4 regions of the Cellvibrio sp. KY-GH-1 genome follow, and region 1 is predicted to be linked to each of the others. Evidence: predicted binding sites of a transcription regulator. Region 1 holds the regulator's gene; each other region holds the start of a gene.
What was found. The regulator sigma-54, encoded in region 1, starts transcription at its own class of promoters, with help from an activator protein. The targets are predictions, from matches to a motif close to TGGCACANNNNTTGCNNT.

Region 1 (5,746 bases):
GTTCACCCAAATTCTGGCTGCTGATTACCAGTAGCGGATCACCGGCTTGCACTGCCTGGTTTTCCAACACTAATACCTGTTGTACCAGGCTGCTTTCCGGTGCTCCGAGCCGATACTCCTGCTGGGGCGGCAGCACAATTTGCGCGGGATAGCGAGCGCTGGCACTGACTGCGCCAGTTTCGAGCTGAATGGTTTCAATACCCAGATTGCGAATTTGCTGATCGCTGATGGGCAGCGGGCTAGTGGTTTGGGCAACAGTGGGCCAGGCTGACACACAGGCAAAGGCCAACAGCCAGCGGCGAGCCGGCAGGGCGCGGATAGAAAAACTCATAAAAACCTCACAACCGCTCAGCACCAGAGTGCAGCGGCAATCCATTTACAGGGGAATAAAATTAAATGGCTGGCCTGTATCAGGCTGTGATTTGGCGTGGAGGTGCGCGCAGTGGCGGACGCAATCCTTGGTTGGTTTGCGGGTGGAAGGAAAGTATTAACAGGGTTTTGAAATAACCTTGTTGTGTCAACAACAGGATAACCAGACCGGCGATGAGCAACACCGCAAGGTTAAGATTTTTAGCGGGCGTGGTGTTTGACTCGGTGTCCACATGAGGGCTGGCTTTGTGGCCATAGGAATCGGCAAGCGAATCTTTGAAGAAAGAACTATCCAATGTCGCCGGGCTACCATCCAAAGGGATGTGACTGTGCAGGCCTAACAGGCCGGCACAAAACCAGCTGAACAAGGCTGCAAACGTCACTATCTTGGCGATATTGCGAACTTTCACGGGGGATGATTTGCTATTAGCTAAAAATTGACACGAAAAGCATCTTAACCTCGACCTTAAGGCAGGTCGAGCAAGTGCTGGGATTTTTGTGAATCTTTACATGGCCATCTTAAATAAAACTTAAGATGGCCTGTTGGGGGTGGTGATTGGTTAATCTTGCAGTTCAAGTTGGTCACGAATAAAGCCAAACAACTTGCGCGCGCTGGCAGCTGGCTTGTTTTCTTCCCGCTCTTTTTGTGCAGAGCGAATTAGCTGGCGTAAATGTTGGACATCAATGCCGGGACAGGAGGTTACCAATGTTTGGAAAATCTGCTTATCACCTTCAATGAGTAGGTCGCGATAGCGCTCGATCTGGTGTTGACGATGGACATACTGATCGTTGCGGTTTTGCATTTTATCCACGGCGGCTTTGATTTCCTCGTGGTTGCCCTCACGCATTAGGCGGCCGATATACTGAATCTGGCGGCGACGAGCGTCTTTCAGTGGCATTTTGCGGGCGAGATAAATGGCTTCCAGCAGGTCTTCGCTCAAGGGGAGCTGAGCCAGCTGCTTTTCATTCATAGCGATGAAGCTTTCTCCCAGCGCCTGCAGCGCATGCATATCGCGCTTAACTTGGGATTTGCTCAGGATGTAATCGTCGGGATTAATATCGTCGTAGTTGTAAACCATGGTGGTGCCGTTGGCTGAAACAGTAAAAGGGCGCGCAGCTTAGTGCAGTTGCCGCTTAAGGACAACCATTGTGCTGGCTATAGAGTAAACAATAGGCGATTTATTCGCCTTCTTCAAAGCGATCGGCGATCAGGGCGCGAATGGCGTTAAGAGCCGCTTCAGCGTCATCTCCCTCAATGCTGATCTGTAGGGCGGTGCCGCAGCTTGCCGCTAACAACATCAGTGACATGACGCTTTTCGCATCCGCCCAGTTGCCTTCACCGACTCGCACCAGAATTTTGGCCGTAAATTGGTTGGCCAGGGTGGCGAGCTTGGCAGCGGCGCGGGCATGAAGTCCGCGTTTGTTAATGATGTCGAGAATGTCTGTGTGCATTGCCAGTTTCTGTATGTGAAATCAGTGTTTTTTGTGTTTGTTAATATCGCGGTGACGCACTTGTACATCGCTAAAACTTTGGTCAAAGTGCTTTTGCAAACGCTCTGCTAAATAAACCGACCGGTGTTGTCCACCAGTACAGCCTATGGCAATGGTGATATAGCTGCGGTTGTTTGCTTGGTAGCGCGGCAGCCAGCGCGTTAGGTAGTGCTCAATATCGTCGTACATCTCCTTAACAGTTACCTGTTCCTCCAGGAAGTCAATCACGTCCTGATCTTTGCCTGTTTGTGGGCGCAGATTCGGCTTCCAGTGTGGGTTTGGCAGGCAGCGCGCATCAAATACCAAGTCGGCATTCACAGGTACACCGTGTTTGAACCCAAAGGATTCAAACAGTATCGCCATGGTGGATTCGCTGCGCCCAACCACGCGCTCTTTTACCAGGTCGCGCAATTCATGCAGGTTCAGGTGGCTGGTGTCGATTACCTGGTCTGCAGTATCGCGAATGGGTTCCAGCAGATGCTGTTCGGCGGTGATGGCTTCTTCCAGGCTGGTGTGTTTGTCAGACAGCGGGTGTTTGCGACGCGTTTCGCTAAAGCGCTGAATCAATACGGCCGGTTGGGAGTCGAGAAACAGGGTGCGAAATGGCAGGTGCGCATCCTTCAGAGTGTTGATCATCTGCGGGAAAATCGCTAAATCTTGCCAGGCATTGCGTACATCTATGCCAATCGCAAACTTTTGCTTATCGTCCTTATGGATCTGGATTTGGGCAACCAACGCCGGGAGCAGGCTGACAGGCAGGTTATCAATGCAGTTAAAACCCACATCCTCGAGTACGTGGAGTGCGGTACTTTTTCCCGAGCCTGAAAGGCCGCTGACAATAACCAGATGCATAAGGCTGTGCCTCTAGAGTGCCGCGATAGCTGCCTGGTAGAGCGCTTGATCGCTCTCCGCCTTGCGCAGCCGCTGGCGGTATTCCGGATTATTCAATGCGCCTGCCAGAGTAGCCAGGGTTTGCAGATGCTCATCATGAGCATCTTCTGGCACCAGCATCGCAAAGAGAATATCCACTGGTTGTGAATCTATGGCGTCAAAATCGATTGGTTCTGCCAAGGTAATCAACGCGCCTACTGTACCGGTGCAATTTTCCACGCGGCAGTGGGGAATGGCGACACCGTGGCCAATTCCGGTAGAGCCCAGGCGCTCGCGCCCTATAAGGCGCCGAAAAAGTTCATCGGCATCAATTGCTGGAATATCTTGCGCAATGGCATTGGCCAGCAATTCCAGTGCACGTTTTTTGCTGCCGCCTTCTACGCCGCACAGGGTGCGGCTGGCGCTGATAAGTGATTCGATTTGCATAACTCAACTGATGCCTTGGCATCCTCGGTTGCGCGCTGAAATCATTCAATTAACGATGACTGCGCATTTTTTCTTTGTGTTTAATTAATTGACGATCCAGCTTGTCTGCCAGGGCATCAATCGCCGCGTAAAGATCTTCGTGGGTTGAATCGGCATGGATATCTTTGCCGCTTACATGAATGGTCGCTTCTGCTTTTTGAATCAGTTTGTCTACGGAGAGAATTACGTGTGTTGTAGTGATGCGGTCGTGATGATTGCTCAGGCGTTCAATTTTACTGGTGACATAATCTCTTAATGAGTCCGTGACTTCGAGGTGATGGCCACTGATATTTATTTGCATAGGTGCTTCCTCATAGTTTGGCTGGCCAAGGGTGCCAGTCGATCAATAAAATCAATGCAGTGTTTGTTCTGCATGCAACATCCCTATCCAGTTTCCTGTATAAAAATTAAATCGTTTTGCGCTCATTTGACGGTGGAATATTCAGCGATTCACGGTACTTGGCAATAGTGCGACGCGCCACCTGAATTCCTTGTTCAGCGAGTAGATCGGTAATTTTACTGTCACTTAACGGCTTTTTAGGATTCTCGGCATTTACCAGTTTTTTGATAATGGCGCGAATCGCTGTTGATGAACATTCGCCGCCGCTGTCGGTGCTTACATGGCTGGAGAAAAAATATTTCAGCTCGAAGATGCCTTGCGGAGTGTGCATATATTTTTGCGTGGTTACGCGCGAAATGGTGGACTCATGCATTTCCACAATTTCGGCAATATCGTGCAACACTAAGGGCTTCATTGCCTCTGGCCCGTAATCAAGGAACCCGCGTTGTTTCTCGACAATACAGCTGGCGACTTTTAACAGGGTTTCATTGCGGCTTTGCAGGCTTTTCAAAAACCAGCGCGCTTCCTGCAAATTATCTTTCAGAAACGTATTGTCGCTGCTGGAATCAGCACGTTTCACCATGGATGCATAATCGGCATTGATACGAAGACGCGGTGCAATTTCTGGATTCAGCTCAACTAACCAGCGACCATCGCGCTTTTCTACAAAGACATCGGGTACTACATATTCTGTATCGCCACTGGCAATCATATCGCCCGGGCGCGGATTCAAGCTTTGAATCAATGCGACCGCTTGGCTCAATTCAGCTTCTTTTAGTTTGGTGCGCCGCATTAACTGGCGATAGTCGCGGCTGCCAAGCACAGGTAAATATTGTTTTGCGATTAATTTGGCAGAGTCGAGAAAGGGTGTCTTGGGGTCGAACTGTTGTAGTTGCACCAATAAACATTCAGACAGATTTTGGCTGCACACTCCGCAAGGGTCGAATTGTTGCAGGCGGTGTTGAACAGCAACGACTTCATCCAGCTCGAGCTCTTCAAATTCATCGCGCATGCCTTCGAAAATTTCTTCGAGCGTGATTGAAAGCATGCCGCTGGGTTCTACTGCATCGATGATAGCCATCGCCAGGATACGGTCACGGTCAGACATCGGTGTAAGATTAAGTTGCCACATCAAGTGATCATACAAAGAATCAGTTGCTGCACGACGACTTTCAAAATCGTTGTCTTCATTATCGTAATTGCTCGAGCTGCTGGATGAAGATGCCTGATATACATCGTCCCAGCTAGTGTCTACTGGCAAGTCGCTGGGGATCGCTTCACTCCAGTCGCCATTGTCGGCACTAAAGTTTTCACCTTCGCCATATACATCGGCATCACCAAAAGATTCACTTTCACCAAAACTCTCACCATCGCCGAAGCTATCGCCATCGCTAAAGTTGTCGCCTTCGGAATAATTGCTGGTTTCCTGATAACTATCACTATTGGCGGTGTAATTTTCGGTACCGCTGAAATCGGTGGTGTCATCCCCGTTAGTGTCGGCGGCGATTTCCTGCTGGCGATTGTAGTCGGTAGCGTCCAGCTCACTGCCTTCGTAATCTGAAGTTTGGCTGGGGGAATCAAAACCTTCTTCCACTTCAAGCATTGGATTGGATTCGAGTGCTTCCTGGATTTCCTGTTGTAAATCCAGAGTGGAAAGCTGCAAGAGGCGGATAGCCTGTTGCAGCTGGGGAGTCATGGTCAGCTGTTGACCGAGTTTGAGCTGGAGCGATTGTTTCATTGTGAGGTAGACAAACCCTTATGGCGCAGAAGCGTTATCAAAGCGCAGGATGAAAACAACAGATAAGCGGAGTTTAGTCAGGGTTTGCGCCGCAAGCAACAACCGTAAGCAATCTCTATGCCTAATAAATAAATAATGTTACTTGTCAAGTTGTTTGTCACTAGGATCAGCTGGGTAAATAGGTAATACCCAACGGGTCTTTGAGTTGAATGGTGATGTGTCGGCGGTAATTTAATTAGAGGCGGAAGTTCTCGCCCAGATAGACTTCGCGTACCTTGCTATTACTCAGCACGGTATCGGCATCACCCTCGGCGATAATATGGCCTTCGCTGACAATATAGGCGGTTTCGCAGATATCCAGTGTTTCACGTACGTTGTGGTCGGTAATGAGAACGCCTATGCCGCGATCTTTCAGGTGGCGAACAATTTCTTTGATGTCGTTTACCGAAATA
Region 2 (5,746 bases), 1.0 Mb from region 1:
GGGATTGGTATGCAAACCTTTTTCAGTATCAATATCGATACCGTCCAAACCATACTGATCTTTAATCGCAATGAAAGAATTTACGAAATTATCTTCTTGCGTTTGGTTATTCAATACGAAAGTCGCGTTAGCTCCGCCAATCGACAACAACACTTTCTTGCCTTGTGCTTTAGCGGCAGCAATTTGTTGTGCGGTGGGATTGTTTTGATAGCCACCGTCATTACTCAGGAAGAGTGAGCCATCAGTATTAATTTTTGGGAAAGAAATATTCAGCACTGTGTAATTAGGAATTGAGGTCATTTCCTCTAATGGCCAATGCCAGTTTTCCCAATAACCAACCAACTCTTTTCCGGTCGGTGGCGTTACTGAGCTCACACTTGAACTAATTACTGAAGAAACACTGGAGCGCGACGAAGAGGCGACAGAACTCGGCGCAACACTGCTTATTACAGAAGAGCTGGAGCGTGACGTTGCAACACTGGATGAACTCACACCCGGACAACTACCACCCGCAGCCCAGGCTTGTTGCCAATAGGTACCAGTACCGGGTGCGTAAGCCCAGGTAGCGGTTGATGAACACCAACCCGGAACCTGACAGGTATAAACACCGCCAGCGTTAGTGACGACCGCACCCTGACTGTAGCTGGTTCCTGCGACATAGACTGGACAACTACCGACGCTTGATTTTACAGATGACGCAGCACTGGTTGTTGGCGCACTACTCGGAGCCACCGAGCTTGGAACGGATGAACGCGCACTGGATGGAACAGAACTCGGCGCTACTGAGCTGGGCGCCACGCTGGAAGTAGTACCATCACAGGCCCCATTGTCGGTCCAATGTTGCCACTGACCGGAGGATGTTGTCGGGTTGTTGCCTTGAGTCCAGTAATTCGCGGTATAACCGCGATTCAAATGCTGAACTTTATTTCCCTGAGTGTAAGTACTGGCGCTATTCCATTGCGGTAAGCCAGTGCAATTTACAGCGAATGCTTCTGTTGATAACAGGGAAACGCCAAGCAGCGCCCCCAGTGGGATTATTTTCTTCATCAAAGTTACCTATCCTTTCATTATCGTTGGTTTTGGAAGTTGAACAGGCGAATACAGCTGGCTCTCTCACCGTCGCTGGCTAATTGCAACATTCACCTGGTTGCGATTGTCAACGTTGTCATTTGCAGGTACAAAAAACCCGTTACATCAATACAACGACTAGCACAGGGGTATCTGGTACAGGCGGGAGGACAAACATACATCAGGACAAACACTGGCGCAGAGCATATGTATATCTTTTATGCATTGCAAGCAATAATCCGAAGAAAAAGGAAGCAGCTAACATTATTGAAGTTCAATATCGAAACCCAATATGTTACTGCCTCCTTCTTACAACCATTCTTTTTTACAGTGTTGCCTTGGCGCTTTTTCTAAAGAGCCACATGGATATCTAATATTCTTATTAGAAGTTCCAATCAGCCATTAACCAAAATTTCGTAGTATCCGTGAAGCTGGCATTAGTATCGCCCATTGAGTATTGGGCATATTTTGCAGTCCACACCACTGCACCAAACTTTTTGCTCAGACTTAAATCTATTTCGTCACCGAAATCGATACTGCCCGCATCAGAATCATACTTGTGGTAGCTCACAACTGCTTGCGCACCTGCCACGGTAACACCCACGTTCAAATAAGTATCTTCCAAACCAGCAGCAGGTGTTGCCAGAAATTTATCCGCCCAACCTTGAAACGCATGCAGTGTTGCCAGTGGTGTAGCAAAACCATATTTGCCATCATCGGACCCCAACAATTCATAACCCAAGGTAAAACTGAAACGACTTACGTTATACGTTGCCTCAGCCAAGGTGTAATCTGCTTCAAACATTTTCGCAGCGCCAGCGTCTTGCTGCTTTGCATATTCAAGGTTATACAAAAAGGACTCACCTACGGTTCCTTGCCAACGAACACCAAAGGTATCACTCGTTAAACCAAGTTGTGCAATTGGGTCATTCACATCCAGCAAATAAGCATAACCAATCAGTTTACCGGCATCTAATCCAGTGTAACTGGCGTTGAGTACATGGCTATCCATATGCAAATCGCCTAACGCGGGATTATCTTCACCAAACACGCGATTTACATTCTTGATGTACGCGTAGGTAAAATTGGTGTAGCGAATTGTTTTATTGGTCCAAGATAGACCATCATACGTTTGTTCGTTCTGTCTCCAACCTACGTTGCCGATAAAACGTGAGTTATCCAGCACTAAACGTTGACGACCGTATTTCACCTGATTGTTGAAATTGGTGTAGGAAATAAACGCTTGATTAACCTCAGTACCAACAGGGTCTGCAATTACAGCAACAGTTTTGCTTTGTCCATTCAACGGATCTGAACTATGCGCAGATGTACGATAGTCAACATCATTTGTCATCTCACTAATGTTATCCATCTCACCCGTAAAACCGAATCCATTCCAAGCGCCTGACTGATAGGAAATGCGTGAGCGAGTAGTCCAGGCATCCGCTTCTCTCTCGCCTTTTTTACCCAGCACTTTCGTCACTGGATCCACCGCATAATAATCTTCTGTCACATCTTCAAAGCGAGTACGAAAATTTATTTTAACCACACTACCCTGTTGCATAGACTCAGTAAAAGTTTTTGCAGAAACACCTGGAGCCGCGCACACCAGCGAACTCGCCGCAGCCACAAAAAGATAAAGTGTATTTTTTTTCATAGAGCCTTCTCCAATTTTTTTGCATAAATGTGTGTGGTTTAAACATCAACACCATCAACGTAAACAGGTCTTGGAAACTACGTTTTGTCATGCACTAAAAAAACATTTATTGAAATCACTGGCACAACAGGTGTGTGACTTAATTCCAGTTGAGCAAGGCTTATGCCAATCGTTTTTTTCAGGTTTTTTTTAAGGAATAATTCATTATTAATCAAGGAGATATAATTTCTGGAATTTTATTGCGTGATTTTAAGCATTTTTTGGAGTTGCACACTTGTGGTGATGGACGAATGACTCATGCGTCATTTGCAAACAAACACACAAAAAAACACGCACAAATTAAATGCAAAGAAATGCACAGCTTTTTTTTGCAATGCACTATAAGAAGGCAGGCGCAGCAATTATTTTTCAGCAGCAGTTCTTCGGAGGGGGGCTTACGCACACAAAAAAGGCCATTTGCTTGCGCAAATGGCCCTTCAAGAAAAAAAGCTAATACGGTTACACGATTTGCACACCAATACCTTTTGCCAAGCCCTTCTCAATACGGACCTGCGAAAAAGTAGCATCCAGCTTGCCATTGGCCACCAAGGTAAATGGCTCCAGAATCAAGGCAAACAACTCTTGCGGCGTGCGTTTCAAACCGAAGTCAGTTCCGGCATCCGGGTAATCTTTTAAATCCACTGACAGGGTTTTCCAACCTTTACCGGTTATCGCAGTCAACTCTTTGGTAATCTCCACTTGCGAATAGCAAGATGGGCCACAACCAATGCGTACCCACGCCTGAGCCTCGGGTGCGGCATCCACTTTGATATCGAATACCAATGCTGAATCAGACTCATAATAATCGCTTAACACTTGACGATTAGGCGTCGAGATAGCCACCAAACCTTCCCCATCGCCATTCCAGAGTGCGCGACGAGCATCCTCTTGAACATCGCGATCCACACAGGTCACAGTCAGTGTCGATACGCTCGCGATATTGCCATTGAGCGCTGCACGATCATTATTTTTACCCTCCAGAATAATCCCATAAATTCCCAGAGGACGACGATTGAATAATTCCAGTACGTGTGAGGTCGCCTCAAAACTAATGCCCTCTTCTGAAAGGCTATCGCTCAAGGTATCTTTATCGCCGTATTTCAAACCAAAGCCATAGGCAAACAAAGGGTCATAATCTTTATCACCAACATTTAAGGGACCTTGGTCAGGACGCTTGGGCCATGAAAACGATAACTGACCTTTTACCGGAAAATTTATCGAACCATCGGTAGCTTTAAAAATAACGTCAGCAATACCAGCACCTTCAGTTCCCGGCTGCCAGATAACCGCAAAAGCATCGGACGCGTTGAGCTCTCGGTTAATCCACATAGGGCGACCAGTTATGAATAACGCAACAACAGGAATCCCATCGCCCTTTAATTTTTGCAGCAACTGTAAATCGGCAGTGTCGCCCGCCTTAAGCAATTGATGTTGAATATCGCCCTGCATTTCAGCATAGGGATCTTCACCAAAAATGACGATTGCCACATCAGGTTTTTCAGTGTACGAACCGTCCACACTTAATTGTGCTGAGCCGCCAGCCGCTGACACTGCTGATTCAATCCCCATCCACAAGGTAGTTGCGCCGGGAAAATCAGCCATCGTATTACCAGTGCCCTGCCAGTTAATCGACCAACCACCGGTTTGCTTACTAATATTGTCCGCGCCATCGCCTGCAACAAGAATTTTTGCCTTGGGCGACAGGGGTAATAAATTATTTTTATTTTTTAACAAAACAACGGATTCACGCACAGCCTGACGAGCAACAGCGCGATGCTCTACTGCCCCCAATAAATCATCGCGGCCAGCCAATGGGCGTGAAGAAGGTAGCCCCTTTTCCCAAAGGTTTGCACGCAGTTTCACCCGCAATACGCGACGCACCGCATCATCAACGCGACTCATCGGGATAGTACCGTCTTGCGCTTGAGCCAAGGTGTTGCGATACAACTGTTTCCACTCAGGATCTGGAACCATGTAGATATCCAAACCGGCGTTTAACGCCTGCGGGCAGTTTAAAGGCGTAGCTCCGGCTACGAAGCCATGACCATTCCAATCACCAACCACAAGACCATCAAAACCCATTTGCTCCTTCAATACATCCGTTAACAAATAGCGATGACCGTGCATATGCTCGCCTTGCCAACTATTAAAAGAAGCCATTACGGTCTGCACACCATTTTCGATTGCGCTGTAATATCCCGCCGCATGAATACGGCACAGGCTTTCTTCATCATCAATACAGTTACCGCGATCGATACCGTTCAAAGTACCTCCATCTGCGATAAAATGTTTTGCCGTAGAAATGACTTTGTATTTCGACAGAAACTCTTTGCCAGTAGCGTCACCTTGTAAGCCTTCAACCATTTGGCCGGCATAGTCGCGAACCAAATCAGGACTCTCTGACCAGGACTCATAGGTGCGCCCCCAACGATCATCGCGCGCTACCGCAACGGTGGGTGAAAAATCCCAATCAAGCCCGGTAACAGCAATTTCAGTGGCAGTAATGCGGCCAATTTCCTTAATCAATTCAGGGTTGCGTGCTGCGCCCAAGGCAATGTTGTGGGGAAACAGCGTCGCACCAACAATATTACCCACGCCATGCACAGCGTCAGTGCCCCACATAATCGGGATTGCCAACTTGCCATCGCTATCATCCATAGACGCGGTGTAGTAAGCATCAGCAATTGCCAGCCAGTCCGCCGCTTTGGAATAGCGGTTTCCATTGGGAACAGAACCTCCCCCATTAAGTACCGAACCTATGTGGTACTCCTTAACATCGGCGGCGGTAAGATGACGGATTTCGGGTTGAATCAGTTGGCCGATCTTCTCTTCCAGACTCATTTGCACGAGCAAATCTTCAATTTTTGCTTCGAGCGCCGGATCTTTCTTCAGCTTGCTGGTGATACTAGGCCACTGCACGTTTGCAACCTCCACAGGTTTTGGCTAAAAAACATTAATCAGATTTACCCACGCTTGTAAGGC
Region 3 (5,746 bases), 350 kb from region 1:
CCAAGAAAAATTTTAATTCGCCTACCAATTCAAGACGGCGAACAAAGTACGACTCATTTGAAAATATGGTAAAAAAAGGCATTAACATCAATTTCAGAAGCTGCATTAGATTCTTCCAAGATTATGGGTTTGTTTGTTATCACATTGATATAGGTTCGTTGAAGGCTCGTTACCCGAAAGCTTTGCTTCAATCAAACCTTTTGCCGCAAGCGGGAACGAACTCATTACAAATCTCACGCCGGCGGTCTTACAAAATGGCGTAAAATCGCTAATCGAGCGTATCCATTGGTTTCGTTCGCGTTTACAAAAGTCCATATCTGTACTGGGGCATAAGAGCAATATTGCCTTTTCACGCCGATTGGCCTCCACTGCGGTAGCGCGAGAAAATACGATCCCTGCCATTTGGATACCCGATAAATAGCTAGGACGTTGAAGGCTAATCCAGATCGTTGCTGGCGGGCCAAACGTAAAAACATCCTCGCCGATGGGTATAAGTTCTCTGAGCCTCTCCAGACGCTGTGTTTTTGCCACTCTATTTTCTGGCACCCAACTTTTGCCCAAACACCAAAACGCAAGGCATGCCGCAAGGAAAAAGCTAAAAATTACAGGTATATGCACAGTTTTATAAGCAGACACATAGACCAATACACAAACAAAAAACAGATATAGTGGCAACGCGCATTCATGCCAAACACCAGAAAAATCTTGCAACCGCGAACCATCAAATAACGCAGTAACGACCCCAATATGGAAATGACTAACCACGACTAATAACAGCACAGGCAGAAACAATAACGCGATCCCCATCCATTTACTGAACGCCCAAAAAAGCACAGTTCCCCAATTTTTTTTCAAAGCAAGAACGAGAACCAACGCCCACACAGCCACCACTAACCCTGTTAATTGGCTACGCATTAACCAAGCGGCGATTAGCGTAATTGCAACTGTTTTACCCTCTGCTTTTACTTCCCAAAGCTTCAGAATTAGGTTTGGCAAAAGTAAAATGGCCACCAGGGTGACTAACCAAAACCAGCGCCATGCCTGCCCTTGAGTCACCAGGGTTAGGTGCAAAACGTCACCGCCTATGCCATGCACAAGCACTGCCAAAACGCAGGTAAATACAGCTGCAACCGCTAATCGCTTTTCGGTATCGCCGCTGACGAAAATGCAGGCACTAATCAGACTTATTAACGGCACCAATGCATTGGCAATATCATCCATTGACCAAAAATAGAAAAATAAATAAGTGTTGCGATCTTCGATTATGCTCAGCCACTCTGCATCAAACTGCCAGCGAGTTAGCAACTGCGCATTATTTGCAATTAACAACAACGCGATAACTGCAACGGCAAGTAAACACAACCTTCGCCAATGAGCCATATATATACTTGACAGAGCAAATATTACGCCAGCCATGCCCATTAATGGATGAAGTAATAGCGCGACCAGTAAGAGCGCCGTCGCCGCTATTTTTTTCCTATCAAGCCACGCAGCTATGAAGAAAAGAGTAAATGCTTCCGACAACATGCGGGGGGTAACAAAAGGTTCAATGTAGAAAAAAACGCGCTCCGAACCATAGGAACTTGAAAGCACCAAAATCAGTCCCACAGAGAAAATCGCAACACTGTAGGACAAAATTCTCTTTGCAAGCAGAAAAACAGCACTAAAAAATAAACAGTGACCCGCGAGTGTAATTAAAGCACCGGCCGATTCAACTCCTAATAATTCAATTAGGACTGCATATACTGGGCTAAAAAGTGTAAAGCTATCTTGCGAGCCGAAACGCAGAAAAATATCATTTTGGTAAAGCTCTGGAGCTAGATGAGAGAGCGCCTGTAATGTATACAATTGCGCGTCATGCATTATTCCGGCATATGGAAAAAACAATACCCATAAAAAAAATATACCCGCCCACAACCCCGAGTAATGCACAGTGCTATTTCCTGCAAAATACCGTGCGATTTTGACCTCAAATAACGCTAACCACATGAACCCTGGCTTCCTTATAAAAATGGAGACGATACGTCCCTGACGCTGACACATAAAAACACTACTAGATAACACTGATAACATAAACAGCACAGAAAGTTAAAAAAAAGGCGCCCCAAGGCGCCTTTTTTGACCAGCGAAATACTGAGTCGATTAACTGCCTGAACCACAACCATTGGGAGCGTACTTGCCATCAACACTTGAAGAGCAAGTCCAGGAACCATTTGGATCGCGAGTCCACGACAGAGTTTTTTCAGCAATGGCTGCCGCAGCGCCGTTGCCAAACGCACCGCCAATTGTGCTATCACTTGTACCGTCATCAGCGATAGTTATATTTACACCACCCTTACCAGTAGCCGACCCCAGATCCGATCCCGAAGCTCCAAGCAGAGTACTACCGGCAAATCCGATAACGCATTCGTCAGCATCTGGTGCCGCATCAACATTCACCGGATTGACACGCCCCTCCAGCAAACAGGTCTCCACTACTGTTTTTAAAGAACCCAATTCAGTCATCACGCGAGACACTTGTGACTTAGCTACGTAGGTCTGGTATTGCGGCAGAGCTACAGCAGCCAAGATACCAATGATCGCCACAACGATCATCAATTCGATCAACGTAAAACCTTTTTGCATTTGCTTCATAACTAACTCCGATTAAGTTGGGCGACTAGCCGTTTTGTTAAACACAGTTAAAGTCAAGCAATGCGCATACCAACTGCTCGAATCCCTTTATTTAACCGAGATTATTGCTCAGCAGAGCTGGGCAGTGGGTGTTTTTAGCGTGCCTAACGGGCACTTGAAGCAACCAACATGGACAATAAGTGACATTTTTTGTCATTCCATATTTGCGCATACATTAAGTACCATATGAGCTAGTATTCTCTCGTGAATGTAACGAATTTTCTCTCGGATGCACTTATGAACACCCCAGCAAACTCCACTGCGCTTAACGGATTGGCGAGACGCTTGGTCGCAGACAACCTGATTGATGGCGAAATAGCCGCAAAGGCGATGCTTCAGGCAAAAAAAGACGGCATTCCTTTTGTTGATATGCTTGTCAGTAAAGAAATTTTGGATGCGCGCACCATAGCTCGTGTCGCCGCAGAGGAATTTGGCTCACCGGTTTTTGACCTCACAGCGCTAAACAAAGAATCCATACCGCTAAAGCTGGTTGACGAAAAGCTCATTCGCAAGCATCACACCCTGCCAATCGCCAGAAGGGGCAACAGGCTATTTTTAGCGGTTACAGACCCCACCGATATCCACGCACTGGATGAAATAAAGTTCAACACTGGAATCAACACGGAAGCTGTTCTGGTAGAAGCAGACAAACTCAAAGCTGCGATCGAGCAATACTTTAACCTTCAAGAAGGTAACTTGGGTGATGCACTGGGAACGCTCGATGAGAATCTTGACGAGCTGGATGTTCAGACAGTTGATGAGAACAACAGTGACGACACTCCCGAAGCCGATGAAGCACCTATCGTAAAGTACATTAACAAGGTATTGCTTGACGCGATAAAAGGTGGTTCATCAGACATTCACTTCGAGCCCTACGAGAAAACTTACCGTATTCGCTTCCGTACAGATGGGGTACTCCATGAAGTCTCGCGACCACCGGTTAACCTTGCGACCAGGATGGCGGCACGCTTAAAAGTAATGTCGCAAATGGATATTTCCGAGCGACGTTTACCACAAGATGGACGCATAAAACTGAAAGTTTCCAAAACTCGCGCGATAGATTTTCGGGTTAACACCCTGCCTACCCTCTTCGGTGAAAAAATTGTGCTGCGTATTCTCGACCCCAGCTCTGCAAAGCTGGGAATCGATGCATTGGGTTATGAGGATGACCAAAAAAGACTCTACCTGGACGCATTGGCACAATCGCAAGGAATGATTCTGGTTACCGGCCCCACCGGTAGTGGTAAAACTGTATCGCTTTATACGGGCCTAAATATTCTCAATACTTCTGAAGTCAACATTTCCACGGCAGAGGACCCGGTTGAGATAAACCTGGAAGGTATTAACCAGGTGCAAATGAACACAAGAGTTGGCTTAACCTTCGCGGAGGCACTCAGGTCTTTCTTGCGCCAAGACCCCGACGTTATCATGGTGGGGGAGATTCGCGATCTTGAAACAGCTGAAATCGCGATTAAGGCGGCCCAAACTGGACACTTGGTATTGTCAACGCTACACACCAATTCGGCACCTGAAACGCTTACGCGCCTGCTAAATATGGGTGTACCCGCATTCAACGTGGCGACATCGGTGAGCTTGATTATCGCCCAACGCCTTGCCCGCCGTCTGTGCACCGCGTGTCGCAAACCTGCCACTGATATCCCGGAAGAGATACTTCGGCAGGAAGGGTTTGACGAAGTCAGTATTCCGCGCTCAGAATTCCAGTTGTTTCATCCCGTTGGCTGCGAAAAATGCAATGGGGGTTATAAAGGCCGGGTGGGTGTATATGAAGTGGTTCGCATCACCCCACAGATTGCCAACCTTATAATGGAAGGCGGCAACTCTTTACAAATTGCAAGAGCGGCCAAAGAAGCAGGCTTTAACAACCTGAGAATTTCCGCATTGCGTAAAGTCGCAATGGGTTTAACCAGCCTTGAAGAGGCTAACCGAGTCACCAAGGATTAATTCCATGGCACTAGCATCTACAACAAAATCATCCAGCGCTTCAACAAGCAAGGCCAAGCAAGCCATAAAGCCAAAGGCTGTGCCGGTTACAAACACCTACGTCTACAAAGGCGTGGACAAGAAAGGCAATAAAATTCAGGGAGAGATCAACGGCATCAGCCCAACGATTGTCAAAACATTACTCGCCAAGCAAGGCATAACCACTCGCTCGATTTCAAAAAAGGCGAAGCCGCTGTTCGGCGCGGGCGGAAAATCGATTAAACCCGCTGACATCGCCGTATTTTCTCGTCAAATGGCGACTATGATGAAGGCCGGGGTTCCACTGGTACAAGCGTTTGAGATTGTCGCGGATGGCTTGGAGAATCAAAATCTTCGCAAAATGGTCTTGCAAATCAAAGACAGTGTTTCAGCTGGTGGAGGTTTTGCCAACGCTCTTCGTGAGCACCCCAAATACTTCGATGATTTATTCTGCAACCTGGTAGACGCTGGTGAGCAATCAGGGTCACTAGAAACCATGCTGGACCGAATTGCCACATACAAAGAAAAAACTGAGGCTCTGAAAGCAAAAATCAAAAAGGCACTTACTTACCCTACTGCGGTAATAGTGGTAGCGATTATAGTGACGGGTATTTTGCTAGTTAAGGTCGTACCTCAATTTGCATCTACCTTTAGTGGGTTTGGCGCCGACTTACCAGCATTTACCTTGTTTGTCTTACACTTGTCCGAACTCGCGCAAGCCTACTGGTTTATCATTCTTCTAGGGATGGCTGGTGGAGCGTTTGCCTTTAAAGAACTTAATCGTCGTTCTCCAAAATTTTCATACTTAGTCGATAAATACGTACTTAAATTGCCAATTATTGGCCAAATTATTTATCTCTCTATCATGGCAAGGTTTTCGCGCACACTTGCGACAACATTCGCCGCCGGTGTCCCCCTAATCGATGCTCTCACGTCAGTAGCAGGTGCTACGGGCAATAAAATTTATACTGACGCAATTATTAAGGTCAGAGAAGATGTGTCAACAGGCATCCAGATGAATACCGCACTGAAAGCGAGAGGGACGTTTCCTACGCTGTTAATCCAAATGGCAGCGATAGGAGAAGAATCCGGT
Region 4 (5,746 bases), 330 kb from region 1:
ATCCAGCGAAATATTGCCGCTGTCATCGGCAACGACTTTGCTAAACCAATTGATGTTAGCGGCCATGTCGGCGCGCCCCATACCGTATTTGGCCAGCTCTACCAGAAAGGCGTCATAACCATTTTGTAGCCATTGATTGCGATCGGTTTGATAATCGCGCTGGCCCCAGCGGCCCGCCACTATCTGTGCGTTGCTATTGCCGCATAGGGTATCGTGCCAATTGCCTGCGCCATTGGCAGAGTAGTCTTCTATGATGGAAGCGAAAATTCGTCCCATATCGGAATACAAACAATTGCCACGCTGCAATTTAAACGTGTGTTGGCATTTGAGTGTGTCGGGGGCGTTGTAGCGCTCCAATAAATTGCGCGGGTTGTAAAACAGCATGCCGAGGTTAGCACCGCCTTCGATGTCGGTGATTTTCATCAGGCTGCCGCGTCGCAATTCCAGCGACCAGTGGCCGTTGCCGGGAAGGGTGGTGGTGTACAACATCTTGCTCATGGTGATCGATCCGAAAAAATTAAAGTTCCAGTGGTTCTTTAGTCAGTGTTTGCAATTCACTGGGAAGTTCGCTGCTGCGGCGGGTAACCGGTAGGTCGTAAGTGATGCTGGCGCCATAGGCGTTGGGCGCTTGATTGTCGCGGCGTAATTTGTCGAATACCCAGAGGCGGGTGCCGAGATAAAAACCTTCACTTAAATCGTGAGTCACCATAAACACAGTTAACTGGTGCTCGCGCCAGAGCTTTAAAATCAATTGATGCATGTCGGCGCGAATGCCCGGGTCCAGGGCGCCAAAGGGTTCATCCAGTAATAAAATACGCGGTTGACGAATTAGCGCCTGGGCAATGGCCAAGCGCTGTTTCATGCCGCCAGATAATTCGTGTGGATAGCGATTAATCGCATGACTTAAGCCTACGGATTCCAGCAGTGCTTTGGCTTCCTCGACCACCTTGCGTTTGCGGCTGCCGAATAATTTTCCCAGCAAGGGCGAGTGTTCAAATTCCCGCGCGATTATCACGTTTTGCAATACGGTCAGATGGGGAAATACCGAGTATTGTTGAAAGACTATGCCGCGCGATTGATCCGGCTCGTCCGGAATAGGTTTGCCTTCCAGTAATAATTCACCGGAGCTGGGTGATTCCATCCCCAGCAGCATTTTCAAAAAGGTACTTTTGCCGCAGCCGGAGGTGCCGACCATGGTGATAAATTCACCGGCGTTGACGCTCACGTTCATGCGTTCCAGCACCACGTTATCGCCGTATTTTTTCCACAGATTTTTTGCCTTGATTAATGGCATGGCTTTAGCTCGTTTCTGTTCAAGAATTTTTTTATCGAACGGAAGAATTGTCATAGCAGTTTCCGTCCATTAATTCGCGTTAGGGTAATGCCAGGGGAAGCAAAACCGACTGATCTTGGCGAGTAGCCAGTCCACCAAAAATGCCAAGAGGGTGATCCAGGCCACGTAGGGCAAAATCACATCCATAGACATATAGCGGCGCACTAAAAATATGCGGTAGCCCAAGCCGTCGGTTGAGGCGATGGCTTCAGCGGCAATTAAAAATAACCAGCCCGCGCCCAGCGACAGGCGCACTGCATTAATCAGTCGGGGCAATAATTGCGGAATTAATACGCGGACTAAAATTTGCCAGGTAGAGGCGCCCAGCGTTTGCGCTTTGACTAATTGTTCTTGCGGAATTTCCTGCGCGCAGCGCTGAATATCGCGCGCAATAAAGGGCGCAACACCTATTACGATTAGGGCAACTTTGGAGAGCTCGCCCAAACCGAACACAATAAATAAAATCGGTAGTAGGGCCATGGGCGGCACCAGGGAAATAATCGTTAGCAGCGGCGCTACTGGTGAATGAATTGAAGGAATAGCTCCGGTGAGTAGACCTATAGTAAAGCCGAGCACGGCGGCGATAAAAATGCCCATGGTTAAACGGTAGAGACTGCTGAAAGTATCCTGCCAAAATAAATATTCACCGCTGCGTTTACTCGGTTCAAAGGCCAGCGAATGAATCGCATCGCCCATTTGCGCAAAACTGGGCAGGAGTTTGTCGGTAGCGTTTTCAGCCAGGCGTGCATCAGACGCTATTAAATAGACAAAAAAAATGGCGATGAAAGGTATAAGCCCAAGCAGTAAGCGCGTGGGTTTAGAGGGTGTAAGATTTATTAGTCTTTTCATAAGGTGGTAAAGCTAAGTAGTGGGAAAACTTTTTTACTTAATGTTAAAGGCTAAGGTCACCCCACCTCGCGCCGATGCTCTGGCGAGGCAGGGCGAGGTGCCGTGTTAAAGTTTTTTATCGGCAGCCATTTGCATGTAAGTGGTATCGAAGCGCAGTTTCACGTTCTTCTTATCACCATAGACGCCTTTGGGGCCTTCTACGCCGATATATTTTGCGTCCGGTGCGCCTTCCCCCAGTAGGCCGTGATCAAGAGAAAACTCGGCGACTTTTTGCATGGTTTTTAACAGCTCGTCGCTGTTCACCAGATCGAGTGCGGAGGCGGGGGTGTAGAACATCTTGGTGCTGGCCAGTTGGGATTCGAAACCAGCAAGGTCGGTGCCTGAGGCGGTCGCCATGGCAGTTTTTGCGGTCGCGGCGGCTTTATCTGCTCCGCTCATCACTCCCATAATTTCATACCAAGCGCCGACGAGAGCTTTGCCCAGCGCCGGATTGGCTTTGAGGGTTTTGGTGTTTACCACCATCAAATCCATAATTTCGCCGGGGATTTTGGAGGAATCGAATACTTTGGTGCTGTTGGGCTGGGTGAGGATTTCGCTCAACAATGGGTTCCAGGTAGTGACGGCGGTGACGTCTTTAGTGCCGTAAACCGCGACCATGTCGGCATCGGAGGTATTAACTACTTTCACGTCTGCTTCTTTCATGCCCACAGATTCAAGCGCGCGTGCCAGCAGGTAGTGAGACACGCTCAGCTCTACCAGGTTGACGCTTTGGCCTTTGATGTCCTTCAGGGTTTTGTTGGCGCCTTTGAGTACTACGCCGTCATTCCCGTTGGAGAAGTCGCCCACAATCAATGCGGTGGAATCTACCCCGCCGGCGGCGGGAATGGTGAGAGCGTCCATATTGGTCATCACACAACCATCAAACTGACCGGCGGTGTATTGGTTAATCGACTCAACGTAATCGTTGATTTGAACGATTTCGACCTCAATGCCGTATTTTTTTGCCCACTTGTCCATGATTTTCTGTTCGTCGGCATAGCCCCAGGGCATCCAGCCCACGTAAATGGACCAGCAGACTTTAAACGGTTCGGCAGCGGAGGTTAGCGCAGTGGAAAATAACAACGACAGAGCGACTAATGTTTTGGTCAGTCGGCTTTTGGTGAGGCGAGCGTGGTGCAACATGAGCAACCTCCAAGGGTATGGTGACAGCGGCTTTTTTAATAGGGAGCACTCTGGCGGTTAGGCCAACAATCTCCCGGGCTTTTATCCCGCCGTGTAACCCCTGTCGCTGATATCCAGCCTGAGGTCGAAAGCTCTCGGACCAGACATCGCAGAACAATTCTGCAACCGGAACCCTAGCTCTCTATTTACAAATTGTGGTTAACAAATTGTGTAGAACAGTTTGTCGAATAGCCAAAACCACCCAGAGTGCGGATCAGTTATTACAATAGTAGCCTTCGCAATATGGGTGCCAATGTGTTAACGGACTGATTTTTAAAGGTATTTGTATCTTGGGAGATATGCTGGATTATTTGTCATGCACCAATATGGGTTGTCATGGTGGTGCAGGGTGATTTGTTTTGGTGCAGTTCTTTTGTAACTAATTGTGGTGCTGATATCCTTATAAAATGTAATTTTTATCGACACATCAGGCAGTTACAAGAATATCGTGCTATTTTTAATCAAGTGCGTTTGTGTGTGGAACTATTTTTCCAAGCTGATAAGATTGGCGCACAGGACAACCTAATTAAGACTCACTCACGCGTCTCCAGGTTTTGCAGGCTCAGTTCTTCGAAGCAACAAATGATAAAAGTTGGGAGCTTCTGGGCTAGGGAAACATGACCATCATGGAAAAACACGGAATAACTATGCGCAACTCAGGCTTACCGGGCTCTGATACTCAAAAAACGTCGACTTACACATCAGTCGCTATGTCAGAGCAATTGGTTATCCAACATTTAAAACATTGTCGCGATCTTACGCGCGGCTTTGCTTATCGGGTTTTTCCCAATTTTTGGCGGCAGTGGTGCAAACAGGTTTTGGAAATTGCGGAGCAGGCCAAATCTAACAAAGAGCAAATTGCCCTCTATGAAATACAAAACCTGCTGTCCGCCGTTCAGCAAGCGGCAGAGCAGGAGTTTTGCCAGCATCTGGCAAATGGATTCGTAAAATTCAAAAACAAATCATTGAACACACTAACGGGTGAGGAACGTTTTAGCGGCGATATCCTATCCTTGGTAGAGCATTCAGACCTGGAAGAAACCATCGCAATTACCTCTATTACCCATCGCGCAGATAATTTTTTTGCCGATCACTTGTGGGCTTTTCAACAGCGCCTCGCGTTACTCAATGACGGTGAAAAAATTGATGAGCGTAGCAATCCGGTCAGCCCGGTGCAATTTTGTGAGGCGTTGCGCAAGTTGCTCGCGAATCTGGATGTGGATGTTAAAACCAAGATCATAGGTTACAAGCTTTTTGATCAAGACGTTGTCGGTTTGCTAGATGAACTTTATCTGGAATTAAATGATTATCTGGTTCGTCAAAACCTGTTACCCAATTTGCGCTTTGTCCAGAATAATCAGGAAAAGGCTACGGGTGCTGCCAAGCGCGAGGAAGTGGTCGCAGATGATCCCCTTGATACTGTGGTGACTCCGGCCGAGCAACAAACTGAAGAGGAAGCACAGCAACATCATCGCCGCGCGAGCGATAAATTACTGAGCGGTTCGCTGAACCCCAACGATATTCAATACCAAACCAGTTTGCTCAATGCAATTCGATTGTTGCAGGTCCATGTAACTCAGCAGTTACCTGCTGTGCAGGCAACCCAGGTGTTGCATCCGCAGTCAGTTCCGGGTGCGGGGGCGCAAGTTGCTGCAGGTGCTCCGGTTTTGCCGGCGAGTTTGCAGGTGTATTCCCAGCCGCAGTTGGTGGGCGTGCTGGAGCATATGCAAACCCAGGCCTTAAATTATACGCAGCAAGCATTGGCCAATCATGAGACTGGCCCAGTGGCGATTCAAATGCAAAGTGTGGCTGATGTGGGCCGCACTATGATGGAGAAAATCGCCAGCGAAAGTGAAAACGGTGCTGTGGAAGCGGGCGATATGCAGACCATAGATTTGGTCGGTATGTTGTTTGAATACATGTTGTCCGACGATCACTTACCCGATTCGGTGAAAGCGTTGCTCAGTTATCTGCACACCCCTTTCTTGAAAATTGCCTTTATCGACAAGAACTTTTTCGAGCAGCCGGAGCATCCAGCTCGCGTGCTGTTAAATAGCCTCGCTGAATCTGGCGTGCGCTGGGTCAGCAATGATGGCAGTGATCAATACGATATTTTTACCAAGATCAAAACTACCGTATTTCGCCTGCTGCAGGAATTCAAAAACGATGTACGTATTTTTGCCGAGTTGTTGATTGAATTTAATGCCTATACGCACAACGTTGCCCGTCGTCAGGAGTTAATGGAGCGACGCGCGCTTGAAAAAGCCCAAGGCGAAGAAAAACTGCGCGAAGCTAAAATTCAAGTGAACACTGAAGTGCGTAGCCGCACAGATAATCGCGAAA

Region 2: D0C16_RS05060 (alginate export family protein) is a predicted target of sigma-54. The motif match lies at 2,876-2,893, and genes of this name have one in related genera.
Region 3: D0C16_RS11240 (pilin) is a predicted target of sigma-54. The motif match lies at 2,689-2,706, and genes of this name have one in related genera.
Region 4: D0C16_RS11165 (putative urea ABC transporter substrate-binding protein) is a predicted target of sigma-54. The motif match lies at 3,639-3,656, and genes of this name have one in related genera.

What each region holds. Positions count from the first base shown of each region.
Region 1 covers NZ_CP031728.1:2,252,236-2,257,981, reverse strand. Annotated here, with positions in the region: gene D0C16_RS09790 (efflux RND transporter periplasmic adaptor subunit) at 1-331, opposite strand, end outside; gene D0C16_RS09785 (hypothetical protein) at 411-779, opposite strand; gene yjgA (ribosome biogenesis factor YjgA) at 930-1,448, opposite strand; gene D0C16_RS09775 (HPr family phosphocarrier protein) at 1,549-1,821, opposite strand; gene rapZ (RNase adapter RapZ) at 1,843-2,712, opposite strand; gene ptsN (PTS IIA-like nitrogen regulatory protein PtsN) at 2,725-3,177, opposite strand; gene hpf (ribosome hibernation-promoting factor, HPF/YfiA family) at 3,227-3,517, opposite strand; gene D0C16_RS09755 (RNA polymerase factor sigma-54) at 3,624-5,294, opposite strand; gene lptB (LPS export ABC transporter ATP-binding protein) at 5,530-5,746, opposite strand, start outside.
Region 2 covers NZ_CP031728.1:1,202,913-1,208,658, forward strand. Annotated here, with positions in the region: gene D0C16_RS05055 (glycosyl hydrolase family 18 protein) at 1-1,047, opposite strand, end outside; gene D0C16_RS05060 (alginate export family protein) at 1,451-2,725, opposite strand; gene D0C16_RS05065 (exo 1,3/1,4-beta-D-glucan glucohydrolase) at 3,224-5,683, opposite strand.
Region 3 covers NZ_CP031728.1:2,602,752-2,608,497, forward strand. Annotated here, with positions in the region: gene D0C16_RS11230 (GtrA family protein) at 1-106, opposite strand, end outside; gene D0C16_RS11235 (hypothetical protein) at 106-1,989, opposite strand; gene D0C16_RS11240 (pilin) at 2,143-2,634, opposite strand; gene pilB (type IV-A pilus assembly ATPase PilB) at 2,911-4,635, shown strand; gene D0C16_RS11250 (type II secretion system F family protein) at 4,640-5,746, shown strand, end outside.
Region 4 covers NZ_CP031728.1:2,582,751-2,588,496, reverse strand. Annotated here, with positions in the region: gene D0C16_RS11180 (urea amidolyase associated protein UAAP1) at 1-498, opposite strand, end outside; gene D0C16_RS11175 (ABC transporter ATP-binding protein) at 518-1,294, opposite strand; gene D0C16_RS11170 (ABC transporter permease) at 1,364-2,182, opposite strand; gene D0C16_RS11165 (putative urea ABC transporter substrate-binding protein) at 2,288-3,364, opposite strand; guanidine-I (ykkC/yxkD leader) riboswitch at 3,433-3,552, opposite strand; gene D0C16_RS11160 (DUF1631 family protein) at 4,051-5,746, shown strand, end outside.